DNA from 3 places in the Microaerobacter geothermalis genome. Region 2 is predicted to be linked to each of the others. Evidence: a T-box and tRNA genes for the amino acid it is inferred to sense, from the RefSeq annotation. Region 2 holds a T-box; the other regions hold tRNA genes.

Region 1 (4,238 bases), on a different contig from region 2:
ATTTCCTTCGTTATCTTTTTTTCTAGCGTATACCTCATCCATTCCAATAGAAAGGCCCAACTCATTTAATTTCTTCACCATCATCTCGTTTCTTTTATCTCTGGTTTTCCTTAATTCTTTAAGCTTATTTAAAAAACACGGATCATCTTTGTCCACATAATACCCCAACACATGGATATCTTGTCCTTTGAAAATTGAACTGATTTCTATTCCCGGAACAACCACAATATCCATTTCTGTTCCCGCTTTCATCGCTTCGTCCAAACCGGCAACTGTGTCATGGTCAGTAATGGCAATTGCCTGTAATCCCTTCTTCTTTGCCCGAATAATATTATCTGAAGGAGAGCATTTTCCATCAGAAGCAGTCGTATGCGTGTGTAAATCAGCCCACATAAAAACACCCCCATCATAATCCCTTCGTTCATCTCTATAGATCGCAAAATGATAGCGAAAGTGAATTAGGTATAAAAGTTATAAACCATGCCTAGTAAAACATAAAGTGTAAATATGTAATCTGAATATGAAAAGGGAGGATTGATTTATTTTATGCAAATTGGCCGTTCTTTACTTGCCGGAAAGACAAAACCGTTTTCAGTGGTAGATCGCACATTATCAGAAAGAGGGTTTAAAAAAAATGGAGAGAGCATGTCTCCCACATATTCACTAAAAATCACCGATGTATCAACAAATATTACCTACCAATTGCGAATACCCACTAAGGTTATTTCCTCCAGCCTCTCCATTGAATCCTTAGAAAAGCAACCGGTAAAAATTGGTCAACCCAGTATAGAATCAAAGGGTCATGTAAAAAAGCGTATTTCTCATTTCCATATACCCCACTCTATTAGAGAAGCAGCAGAGCATAAAATTGCCGAAATCGCTACTTATTTAGACAATTGAAGCAAGAAGCAAACCACCATTGTGGTTATTTGATCTGTCAATCTTAATTGCCAAGAATATTGTAACCGGCATCAACATGAATAATTTCACCAGTAATTCCCCTGGATAGATGGCTAAACAAGAAAAGAGCGGTATCCCCAACTTCACTTTGATCAACCGTTCTGCGAAGGGGTGCTTTTTCCTCAATGACTTTTAGAATACTGTTAAAGTTGCGTACTCCCTTCGCCGCCAAGGTCCTTATCGGGCCGGCGGAAATAGCGTTGACACGAATATTGTGGGGCCCCAGATCATTTGCCAAATACTTGACGTTCATATCTAAGGCAGCCTTGGCCACTCCCATTACATTGTAATTGGGGACGACACGTTCTCCACCCAAATAGGTGAGTGTGACAATGCTGCCTCCCTCAGTCATGAGCGGCTTGGCTTCTCTGGCAACGGCAACCAGAGAATAGGCACTAATATCCTGTGCCAAGGCATAACCATCTCTGGAGGTTTGTAAAAATTCTCCCTCCAATTCTTCAGTCTTGGCAAAAGCAATACAATGGGCAATCCCATGAAGTACACCTACTTTTTCGCGAAGGGTTGAAAAGGCATTCTGAATATCCTCATCTTTGGTAACATCACATGGAATAAGTATTACTTCCTCTTGAGGCAAGGTCTCCGCCAATTCCCTTACATTTTGTTCAAGACGTTCCCCCTGATATGTAAAAGCTAAGGTGGCTCCTGCCTTACTCAAAGATTGAGCAATCCCCCATGCAATACTTCTTTTATTCGCCACTCCCATGATCAAAAAATTTTTCCCCTGCAATAGCTGATTCATTTCTTTTCCTCCTCTATTCAGACAGTTAGAAATCATTATATCATTTGATCCCCTTCAATTTCAAATGATTCATTTGTCACTGACTGAATGATGTAGGAGGCTTAAATAGAAAAAATCGGCCACATAGCCGATTTCAGTATTAAATATATTATCCTATTTATTCAATGATGGAGCGGAAGACGGGATACGCTCGCTTCGCGCCCGACTTCGACGTCCCCTCCGCCTGTTCCAGGCTGGTTTCGAATCCCCTTGACTTAATTCCGGGGATGTTTATTCAATGATGGAGCGGAAGACGGGATTCGAACCCGCGACCCTCGCCTTGGCAAGGCGATGCTCTACCCCTGAGCCACTTCCGCAGATTGGTGCGGACGAAGGGACTTGAACCCCCACGGTGTTGCCACCACTAGAACCTGAATCTAGCGCGTCTGCCGATTCCGCCACGTCCGCATGTATAGGTGTGTAATATCATTTTATCCATCATGTAAAAAAAGTCAAGAAAAAGAAATTCTTGATGGAACCATGGTAGCGGCGGAGGGAATCGAACCCCCGACCTCACGGGTATGAACCGTACGCTCTAGCCAGCTGAGCTACGCCGCCACAATGATGATGCCGCTGATAGCACAAGACATAATTTATCATAACCGTTATAAATTAGTCAATAGAATTTTTTGGAATCCAGTTCCACTTCTATAGAAATGAATTTCGTCTGTGAAAATTTTTCTTTCCCGAAAAAAAGGAAAGAATATTATACAATTGGACAAGACTTCGCTATAATTAAAAAAGAAACGGTACAATATGAGAAAATCATAGGAGCTATTACATGCTAAAAAAAATTCTAAGAAGTTTACGCTTACAATATCTCAAATTATTGCGTACGAAAGGGGCTCCAGCCATTGTTGCGCGAGGATTTGCCATCGGCATCTTCATTGAGTTTATTACCTTGCCTACCTTGGGTGTTGCCGTTATTCTATTGTATCCATTGGTTCGATTGTTCAAAGGGAATCTGCCGGCATCCATTATCGGATTTATCATCGGAAAATTTATTATTCCTCTCTTTCTATACTTTAACTTAAATACAGGAATGATATTAATTGGAGATAAGGTCACCAAAGAGATGACCGAAGTTTCAGGATTAGCTCTGCTTAAGGAAAAGGGAGTTGCCCTTATCTTAGGAAGTGCCATCAACGGATTCATTGTGGCTATTTTTAGCTTTTTTCTGGTATACATTCTTTTAGGATTATACCGAAAAAAGAAAGAAAGGAAATTAATGGAAAAACATTTTAACGACCAAGGGAAATAATCCGTATAAAACAGATAAAGGAGAGTTCCCCATGTACACGAAAGAAACGATTGAAAAATTAATTGGACACAAAGGATTGCTTCGAATTTCATACATTAATGGAGATGATGAACTCACTTCAGATAGTGGTGTGATCCAATCCATTATTCGGGATGCCATGATTTTTGAAGTAAAGGACGGAACCATTGATCATGGAAGGAAGAAGGTTATATATTTTCGGTATATAAAGAATATTGAAGCACCTTGACGCAGCAAAAAGGTGACCTAATGGTCACCTTTTTTCAATCCCTCAAAAAGTATGGGCAGTATGATGCAGGAGTCAGTTTGTAAACATAAGATTATCGGGCCGAACCACGGATTCAATCACGCCCTTGGGAGCCTTGTATCCTTGTTCGCGAAGAACCTCTTCAAAGGCAGACAAGAATAAAACCACATTGCGGAGCTGACAGGAATATCCCATCAATCCTACTCTCCAAATCTTTCCTTTTAACTCTCCCAATCCTCCGCCGATTTCAATGCCATATTGATTCAACAAATTTTTACGGACAGCCAAATCATCTACGCCTTCAGGAATCACGATGGATGTCAGTTCAGGCAGTCTCTTTCCTTCCTCTACGTGAAGTTTTAACCCCATGGCCTCTATTCCATTTTGCAGGATTTTTCCATATCTCCAATGGCGTTCGATGGTTTCTTCCAATCCATCGTTAACAATGATTCTTAGAGCTTCCCTTAAAGCATATACCATAGAAATTGGAGCCGTATGATGATAAAACCGTTCTTTGCCCCAATAATTTTGGATCATAGAAAGATCTAAATACCAACTTTGTACCTTGCTTTTTCTCCTTGCCATTTTTTCAAGGGCACGTTCATTGAATGTAACAGGAGACAATCCAGGAGGCGCACTGATACACTTTTGTGTTCCGCTGTAACAGGCATCGATTCCCACTTTATCTATGGAAACATGAATTCCACCCAATGAAGTTACCGCATCAACCAGCAGTAATGCCCCATATTGATGGACAATATCCGCAATCTCCTGTAATGGTTGCAGAACTCCAGTGGATGTTTCTGCATGGACGACTGCTACAATGACTGTATCGGGATGAGCTTTTAGGGCCTCCTCGATCTGTTCAGGATATATGATATCCCCCCATTCCCCTTTTACCTGGACCACTTCCGCTCCACAACGCTCTGCAACATCCACCATACGGGTTCCAA
Region 2 (4,238 bases):
AAGAAAGAGAATTCTACAATCTGGAGCGTTTTTGGGGAGACGCCAAACAGGTGGAATTTGCAGCAAAATAGGAGAACAAAAATGGCGTATAAAAAAATGGCCTATATTTATGATCAACTGATGAAGGATGCACCATATGAACAATGGGTTCAGTTTCTCCTCCAAGCATTAAAAAAAGAGGAAGGCCCCTTTCAGCACTTGGTAGATTTGGGATGTGGAACTGGTTCGATTTCCATTCCTTTGTCAAGAATGGGTTATTCTGTAACCGGTATTGATCTGTCCGAAGATATGCTGGCCGTTGCGAAAGAAAAAGCGGATGAAGTACGGATTGATCTCTCTCTGTTTCAACAGGATATGAGAAAATGGACATTACCCCGACAGGCAGACGTCGTTTTTTCTTTTTGTGACTCCTTCAATTATCTTCTTAAAGAAGAAGATATTCAATCGGTTTTTCGTCAAACCAATCTTGGATTAGTCACAGGAGGATTGTTCCTATTTGATATGCATACCCCATATAAAATTAAAGAGGAGTTTGCCGGCCGCACGTTTACATGGGTTGAGGACGATGTAACTTACATATGGAATTGTCATGGAATGCAACATTTGATGGTTGAGCATGAACTTATTTTTTTTGTAAAGGAAAAAGAGAACCTGTATCGAAGATGGGAGGAAGTCCATTTTCAACGGGCCTACCCCATGGAGTCTGTCATTGGTTGGTTAGAGGAGGCAGGGTTCGGATTTCTTTCCTGTACGGCTGACTTTTCCGATCAACCTCCAACAGGGAAAACGGAAAGAATATTTTATAAGGCAAAAAAAATACGTGACATCCGTTGACAATATACGACTTTTTTGCATATAATCATAACTAAATTTATCCGATGATTCATGACAGTTTAATGAAATGAAGATTTATCAAAAGCGATGACAAGGATTAGTAATCGTTTAGGATGTATCAGAGAGCTGACGTACGGTGCAAGCCAGCCATCTGAACCGATGAACTCACCTTCCAGCTGTAAAGGGGAACCCTTATTACCCTTTATCGTCTTATCCGCGTTAAGGAAAATAAAGTGAGTGTGGGCTGTATGCCCAACACTAATTAGGGTGGTACCGCGAGATTAACCTCTCGTCCCTAGCATAATGGCTGAGGGCGGGGGGTTTTTATTTGGATTGACACACACACAAAGTTTTCTTTACGTGTGTCCTGGCAAAAATGGTGAACAAAGGGGGAATTGATCATGACACAAACCTATCAACCAAAACAAATTGAATCGAAGTGGCAGAAGGTATGGCAGGAAACAAATGCCCATGCTACTAACGAGCAAGGAGACAAACCCAACTTTTATTGCTTGGAGATGTTTCCCTATCCATCGGGAAAACTGCATATGGGGCATATGAGGGTGTATTCTATTGGGGATGTGGTGGCTCGTTTTAAGAAAATGAATGGCTATCAGGTACTCCATCCCATGGGATGGGATGCCTTTGGACTTCCGGCAGAAAATGCGGCAATTAAGTCTGGTGAAAATCCGGCAAAATGGACCTATGAAAATATTGATTATATGAAAAAACAGCAAAATAAACTGGGTGTCAGTTATGATTGGGAAAGGGAAGTAACGACCTGCTCCCCTGATTATTATAAACATACCCAATGGTTGTTCCAATTGTTCTATGAGAGAGGTTTAGCTTACAGAAAGAAGGCTCCGGTCAATTGGTGCCCCGATTGTGCCACTGTGTTAGCCAATGAACAGGTGGAAGACGGCAAATGCTGGCGGTGTGATTCAGAGGTGACGAAGAAAGAATTGGAGCAATGGTTTTTCAAAATTACCGACTATGCTGAAAGGCTTTTAAATGATTTAGAACTGTTGGAAGGCTGGCCTGAGAAAGTAAAAACGATGCAGAAAAACTGGATTGGAAAAAGTGAAGGAGCGGAAGTGATTTTTTCAATTCCTGAACTGAATGAGCATTCAGTCTCCGTCTTTACCACAAGGCCGGATACCCTTTTTGGCGTTACCTATATGGTATTGGCTCCTGAGCACCCGTTGGTCGAACAATTGATAAAAGGCAAAGAGACAGAAGCTGACGTTCTTCAGTTCGTGGAACGAATGAGAAAGGAAAATGAAATTTCCCGCACCTCAGCCGATGCCGAGAAGGAAGGATTGTTCACAGGAGCCTATGCGAAGCATCCCATTACCGGTGATCTAATCCCCATCTGGGTTGCAAATTATGTATTGATGGATTATGGTACCGGAGCCGTTATGGGGGTTCCGGCCCATGATGAAAGGGATTTTCAGTTTGCCAAAAAATACGATCTCCCCATAAAAGTCGTGATTGTGCCGGAGAATCAGGCTGATTTTGATAAAAATTTGAAGGAAGCTTTTGTTGAAGATGGGATATTGGTTGGTTCGGGCCAGTTTGATGGGTTGAACAACCGGGACGCCATTAAACAGATCAGCCTTCACTTGAAAGAATTGGGAAAAGGAAAACCTACAGTATCCTACCGATTAAGGGATTGGTTGATTTCGCGCCAACGTTATTGGGGCTGTCCCATCCCAATGATCTATTGTGATCACTGTGGAATTGTTCCAGTACCGAAGGATCAGCTGCCGGTGCTGCTCCCTGAAGACGTGGTTTTTGACGGAAAAAGAAATCCGCTAACCACTTCGGAATCGTTTGTACACACCACTTGTCCTGAGTGTGGCGGGAAAGCCCGAAGAGAAACGGATACGATGGACACCTTTATCGATTCGTCTTGGTATTTCTTAAGATATACCGATGCCAGAAACGAAAAGGTTCCATTTAAATCGGAGAAGGCCAATAAGTGGCTCCCGGTTGACAAATATATAGGCGGAATTGAACATGCTATTCTACATTTGCTCTACTCCAGATTCTTTACCAAAGTGCTATATGATGCAGGCATGATTAACTTTACGGAGCCCTTCACCAGCCTCTTGACCCAGGGGATGGTATTAAAAGAAGGAGCCAAGATGTCCAAGTCAAAGGGAAATGTGGTTAGCCCTGATGAAATTATTGAGAAATATGGAGCCGACACCGGAAGATTATTTATCCTCTTTGCTGCTCCCCCTGACCGGGATTTGGAATGGAGCGATTCCGGGGTAGAAGGAAGTTTCCGCTTTCTGGGACGGGTTTGGAGAATGGTGATCAACCATCTTAATCTGTTTGAAAACCGTACTGAACCCAATATAAACGATGAAGCCAGTAAAGAGCTGAATCGGATGATTCATCTGACCATCAAAAGGGTTACGGATGATATTCATATTCGTTATAACTTTAATACCGCGGTCAGCGCGATCATGGAGTTGGTCAATGCCATTTACAGTTACCCGGAGAATGGAGATAAAGGAACTCTGGCTAAGGCCATTGAAACGTCCATTGTGCTGCTAGCTCCCTTTGCCCCCCATATGACAGAGGAACTATGGCATCGGATGGGTCATGCCGAAAGTGTCCATGATCAAGAATGGCCTTCCTATGATGAAGGTGCATTGGTTCTGGATGAAGTGGAGATTGCCGTCCAAATCAATGGAAAGGTGAGGGACAAAGCCGTTGTTCCAACAGGAGCATCGAAAGAAGATGTAGAAAGTCTTGTTTTGGAACAGGACCGGATAAGAACCTTAATTGAAGGAAAGACCATCCGAAAGGTAATCGTTGTACCCGGCAAATTGGTGAATATTGTGGTCGGATAAAAAATAATGATTGGATTAAAAAAACGATGGCCAATACGGCTATCGTTTTTATTAATTGTCATCGTAGCTTTTCAATTTCCCTTTCCTATTTTCCCCCTATGGAAAAAGGGATATTCCAGCTGCAACGTTGACAAAATATATGTAGTGATCTGGGTTGAGGTGTGACAATGGTAAAAGACAATACCTTAAAGTACTCAAAAATTGGATACATTTTGGCAGTAGCCATAGCTGTGATGGTTTACCTTTTTCCATCCTATGTGTCAAGGGGAATGGCTGAGGAAATCGATCGTGCTCCATATATATTGATTGATCTGTGGAGAAACCGCCTCTATCTGATGGAAGGGGACCAAATCGTCAAACAGTACCCCGTTGCACCAGGGAGCCCCTCTACTCCTTCACCTGTCGGACAATGGAAAATCATAACCAAATCAAAGAATTGGGGAAGCGGTTTTGGTACCCGTTGGTTAGGTTTAAATGTACCCTGGGGTACTTATGGGATTCACGGAACCAACAAACCATGGCTAATTGGCCATCACGTGA
Region 3 (4,238 bases), on a different contig from region 2:
GGGGGAAAAGTAGCACAACCGGATGTAGGTTTGTTAGAATCATTATTGATTGACTTTAAACTTGCTCCAGAAGTAGTGAATGTGTTGATAGAATATGTGATGATTACCAATGATTACAAGTTGCCTAGAAATTTGGTGGAGAAGATCGCTGCACATTGGAAAAGAAATAATATACAGACGGTAACAGAAGCTCTTCAGATGGCTAGAAAAGAGCATCAAATCTATAAAAAATGGAATGAGTCATCAGGGAAAGCTGCCAAAAACAGAGGAAGAAGGCATACAAAGAAATCGGGTCATTATGTGGAAAAGCTTCCTTCCACTGTATCAGCCCAATTACAACGGGGAGAAGTGGGTCAAGAAGAAACCTATGAAGGTCCTGATGAGGAAATTTTAAAGATTTTATATGAATTACAAGAAAAAGAGAAGGGGAAGCGTGAATCGTGAAATCAATAGACGGTCACTTAATCCATTGGGTAGAGCAGGTGAAACAAAGAAAAGGGGAAAATAAAGGTGAAAAGGACATTCTCAATCATCCCTACGTGGTTTCTTTCCTTAAAAAATCATCTTTGTCCCCAGAAATGATTAAATCCCATTTACCGACAGTTATTCAAGTGGTTCAGGAACAGGAAAACTGTAAACAATGTCCAGGACTGGAGAAGTGTACAAATATGGCAAAAGGATATGCGGCCCATTTATCCCTCCAATCCGGAATGGTTTCTATGACGGTAAGAAAGTGCAACCTGTTACGAAGGGATGAGGAACAAAAATATCGACAATCACTGATCCGCAGCCATCATATATCCAGTGAAGTTCTTCATGCTTCCTTTCATACCATGAATCATGATAAATACAATAAGGAAGCGATAAAAGCAGCAGCACAGTTTTGTATGGACATGCAGATGGGAAAACCAGTGAAGGGACTTTATTTTTACGGTCCTTTTGGTGTGGGAAAAAGCTATATTATGGGTGCCCTTGCCCAACTATTGGCAAATCATCGCATAGCATCCTATATGGTATATGTGCCGGAGATCTTTCGGGAAATGAAAGAAGCCATACAAAAGGGGGAAGTCCCCGAAAAAATGAAAGCTTTAAAGGAAATCCCTGTTTTGATTTTGGATGATATCGGGGCAGAAAATGTAACCCCTTGGGTTAGGGATGAAATTTTAGGTTCTGTCTTACAGTATCGTATTTCCAATCATCTACCTACTCTTTATACGTCTAATTTTAACTATGAGGAGTTGGAAGAACACTTTACATATTCAACAACAGGCCAAGAAGAATTAAAAGCAAAACGGATTATGGAACGAATACGCTATTATACCCAGGATTACTTAATTGATGGACCCAATAGGAGGAAATAGTGGAATGATTTGTGCTTGATTTCGTCGTTTACTTATTATATAATTGCCCTTGTCAGCATAAAATACCTAAAATTAAGTTTCCTTTATGTGGGGCATTAGCTCAGCTGGGAGAGCGCTACACTGGCAGTGTAGAGGTCAGCGGTTCGAGCCCGCTATGCTCCACCAATTTTTTCTCCATTTTTGAATCTTTCATTAGGCTCGGTAGCTCAGTCGGTAGAGCAGAGGACTGAAAATCCTCGTGTCGGCGGTTCGATTCCGTCCCGAGCCACCAGCAATTGCCGGGGTGGCGGAATTGGCAGACGCACAGGACTTAAAATCCTGCGGTAGGTGACTACCGTACCGGTTCAAGTCCGGTCCTCGGCACCAACCGTAAAATTTCTTATAAGAAATATGTTGAGAGAATCAGGATGAATTCGAAATCCTGATTTTTTTATTATTGGTTCCTACGTATGTAGTAAAAGCCAATCCCGCTGATTATACGGCATGTGGAAGCATACTTTTTTATCTGTTATGGAAAAATGAAGGTAGTATACACTTCGGAGGAAAATGCATGGTCAACGAAAGGGAAAAAATAAGCTCAAAGATTGCCTGGATTAGTCTATGGAGCAATATTTTTCTAACCGTGAGTAAGTTGATCATTGGGCTAATTGCGGGAAGTAAGGCTTTGTTTGCTGATGGTATCCATTCTGCAGCTGATGTAGTTGCTTCATTAGCGGTATTATTTGCTTTAAGGATATCTGATAAACCTCCCGATAAGGAGCATCCATATGGTCATGGAAAAGTAGAAGTGGTATCCTCAGGTGTAGTGGGGGGTATTTTATTTTTAGTATCTGTTTATGTATTCATTGATGCGGTTATTGCATTTTTTAAACCGGTGGAAACTCCTAAGATGGTTGCTGCCTATGTTGCATTATTTTCATATATATTAAAAGAAACTTTATATCGTTATTCATTGGGACTGGGAGAAAAATTAAACAGCAAAGCCTTGATTGCAATCTCTCTTGATCATAAGGCGGACATTATTGCTTCATTGGCTGCTGCCTTGGGAATTCTGGTAGCTACAGGGGGAGAATGGCTAAATCTCTCTTTTTTACTTTATGGGGATATTATTGCAAGCGTAATTGTTTCTTATTTTATTTTAAAAATTGCCATACATATGATAGTAGAAGCATTTCATATCCTTCTTGAACGCTCGGTGGATGAAGAAATGATCCGTCAGTACCGTGAGATTATCATGAAACACAAAGAAGTAAAAAGAATTGATAAAATCAGGGGAAGGGAGCATGGGCACTACATCCTATTGGATCTGAGGATTTCCGTTGATCCATCCCTCTCTATTAAAGAAGGTCATGATGTGGGACGGGAGATAAAGCTGGAATTGATGAATCGTTTTGATAACATTGCAGAAGTCCTCGTTCATCTGAATCCGTACGATGTGGAATGGTAAATCATTATTTTTACGATTGCCTAATCCCTCTTTACACAAAACATTTGTTCTGATAAAATGTTCTAAAAAGGAACATAGTTAAAAAAGTGGCATAACATTACAATTCGTTCCTCAAACAGGTATAGTATAATGAAATAAGTGGGGGAATGTGAGGATGGAAAAGGAGATATTAACCAACATATTAAGTAAATTGGACAAGCTTGATCGGGGGCAACAAGAACTTAAAGCAGATGTGGGGGAGATGAAGCAGGATATCCGTAATCTTTATCAGGGACAGGATCATATTCGTAAGGATGTCATCAATCTATATCATGAGATTGGGACTCTTCGAAATGGACAAGAAGAACTACGAAGCGAAATGAGGGCTGGATTTAAGAGTTTGGAAGGGGCAATTAGAAGCTTAAAAACGAGTGTAGATTATCATACCCATACCTTACTCATAGATTATAAGGAAACAAAGGAAAGGGTGGATAAATTAGAAAAATTTAGAGAAGATTTAGGCAATATTTTTAATAAAAATTAAAAATAAGAGATTGCTTTTTGGTAAATCGTAAAATGGCTTGGAATAAAAAAACTCCAAGCCATTTTTATTAGCTAATAAAGAAGGTATAAATTTTTTATTTATACTTTCTTATGTTGCATAAGGGCAACTATGCCTCTGTCTTCGCCCAAGGGCTCGCCAATCGGCGAGTTTTCTTTATTTTAAGCTGTATAGGAAATCGGGCAACCAGAGACTGATCCCAGGAACATAGGTAACGAGAGCAAGGCCAATAATTACCGCAATCAACCATGGTATGGTGGCTCTGGTAACGTCAACTAAAGACATTCCCGTCAGGCCGCTGGCTACATAAAGATTCAGACCCACTGGAGGCGTAATCATTCCAACTTCCATATTTACTACCATGATGATTCCGAAATGGATTGGATCAATCCCAAGAGTGATTGCAATTGGAAACAGGATTGGAGCTAGAATGGTAATAATTGCTGTAGGTTCCATAAATTGTCCAGCTAGAAAAAGTAAAATGTTAACGAATAACAGGAACATGACGGGACCTACATTCCAATTTACAAACCATTGAGTAATTTCATGGGGGATTCGTTCTAGGGTCAAAATATGTGCAAACAGCATGGCCATAGAAATAATAAAGAATAACATGGCCGTCGTTTTTGCCGAATCAACTAGGATTTTTGGGAAATGCTTCAGCTTCAAGTCCCTATGGATAAATAGACCGACAATAATTCCAATAAAAACGGCCACGGCAGCGGATTCAGTGGGCGTAAAAATTCCGGCGTATATCCCACCAATAACCACGATAGGTAAAGTGAGACTCCAAATCGCCTCCTTTAGTGCTTTCATTCTCTCACCGAAGCTAGCCTTTTTTGAGCTTTTGTAATGGTTTTTCTTTGCAATAAAATAACTGACTATGGCT

Evidence for each region. The T-box of region 2 lies ahead of leuS (leucine--tRNA ligase). A T-box ahead of a tRNA ligase gene usually reads a tRNA of that ligase, here a tRNA-Leu.
Region 1: it has a tRNA-Leu gene. The T-box ahead of leuS (leucine--tRNA ligase) is inferred to sense a tRNA for this amino acid. The anticodon was not compared.
Region 3: it has a tRNA-Leu gene. The T-box ahead of leuS (leucine--tRNA ligase) is inferred to sense a tRNA for this amino acid. The anticodon was not compared.

Annotation. Positions count from the first base shown of each region.
Region 1 covers NZ_JAKIHL010000019.1:35,391-39,628, reverse strand. Annotated here, with positions in the region: gene L1765_RS08770 (PHP domain-containing protein) at 1-393, opposite strand, end outside; gene L1765_RS08765 (hypothetical protein) at 547-900, shown strand; gene fabI (enoyl-ACP reductase FabI) at 944-1,720, opposite strand; tRNA gene L1765_RS08755 (tRNA-Gly) at 2,002-2,076, opposite strand; tRNA gene L1765_RS08750 (tRNA-Leu) at 2,081-2,167, opposite strand; tRNA gene L1765_RS08745 (tRNA-Met) at 2,241-2,317, opposite strand; gene L1765_RS08740 (DUF2062 domain-containing protein) at 2,541-3,020, shown strand; gene L1765_RS08735 (hypothetical protein) at 3,052-3,267, shown strand; gene L1765_RS08730 (pyridoxal-phosphate-dependent aminotransferase family protein) at 3,340-4,238, opposite strand, start outside.
Region 2 covers NZ_JAKIHL010000002.1:134,539-138,776, reverse strand. Annotated here, with positions in the region: gene rsfS (ribosome silencing factor) at 1-71, shown strand, start outside; gene L1765_RS02690 (class I SAM-dependent DNA methyltransferase) at 82-834, shown strand; T-box leader at 913-1,134, shown strand; gene leuS (leucine--tRNA ligase) at 1,236-3,698, shown strand; gene L1765_RS02680 (L,D-transpeptidase family protein) at 3,866-4,238, shown strand, end outside.
Region 3 covers NZ_JAKIHL010000003.1:36,377-40,614, forward strand. Annotated here, with positions in the region: gene L1765_RS03070 (replication initiation and membrane attachment family protein) at 1-444, shown strand, start outside; gene dnaI (primosomal protein DnaI) at 441-1,361, shown strand; tRNA gene L1765_RS03080 (tRNA-Ala) at 1,451-1,526, shown strand; tRNA gene L1765_RS03085 (tRNA-Phe) at 1,557-1,632, shown strand; tRNA gene L1765_RS03090 (tRNA-Leu) at 1,639-1,727, shown strand; gene L1765_RS03095 (cation diffusion facilitator family transporter) at 1,912-2,808, shown strand; gene L1765_RS03100 (hypothetical protein) at 2,963-3,331, shown strand; gene L1765_RS03105 (TRAP transporter large permease) at 3,506-4,238, opposite strand, start outside.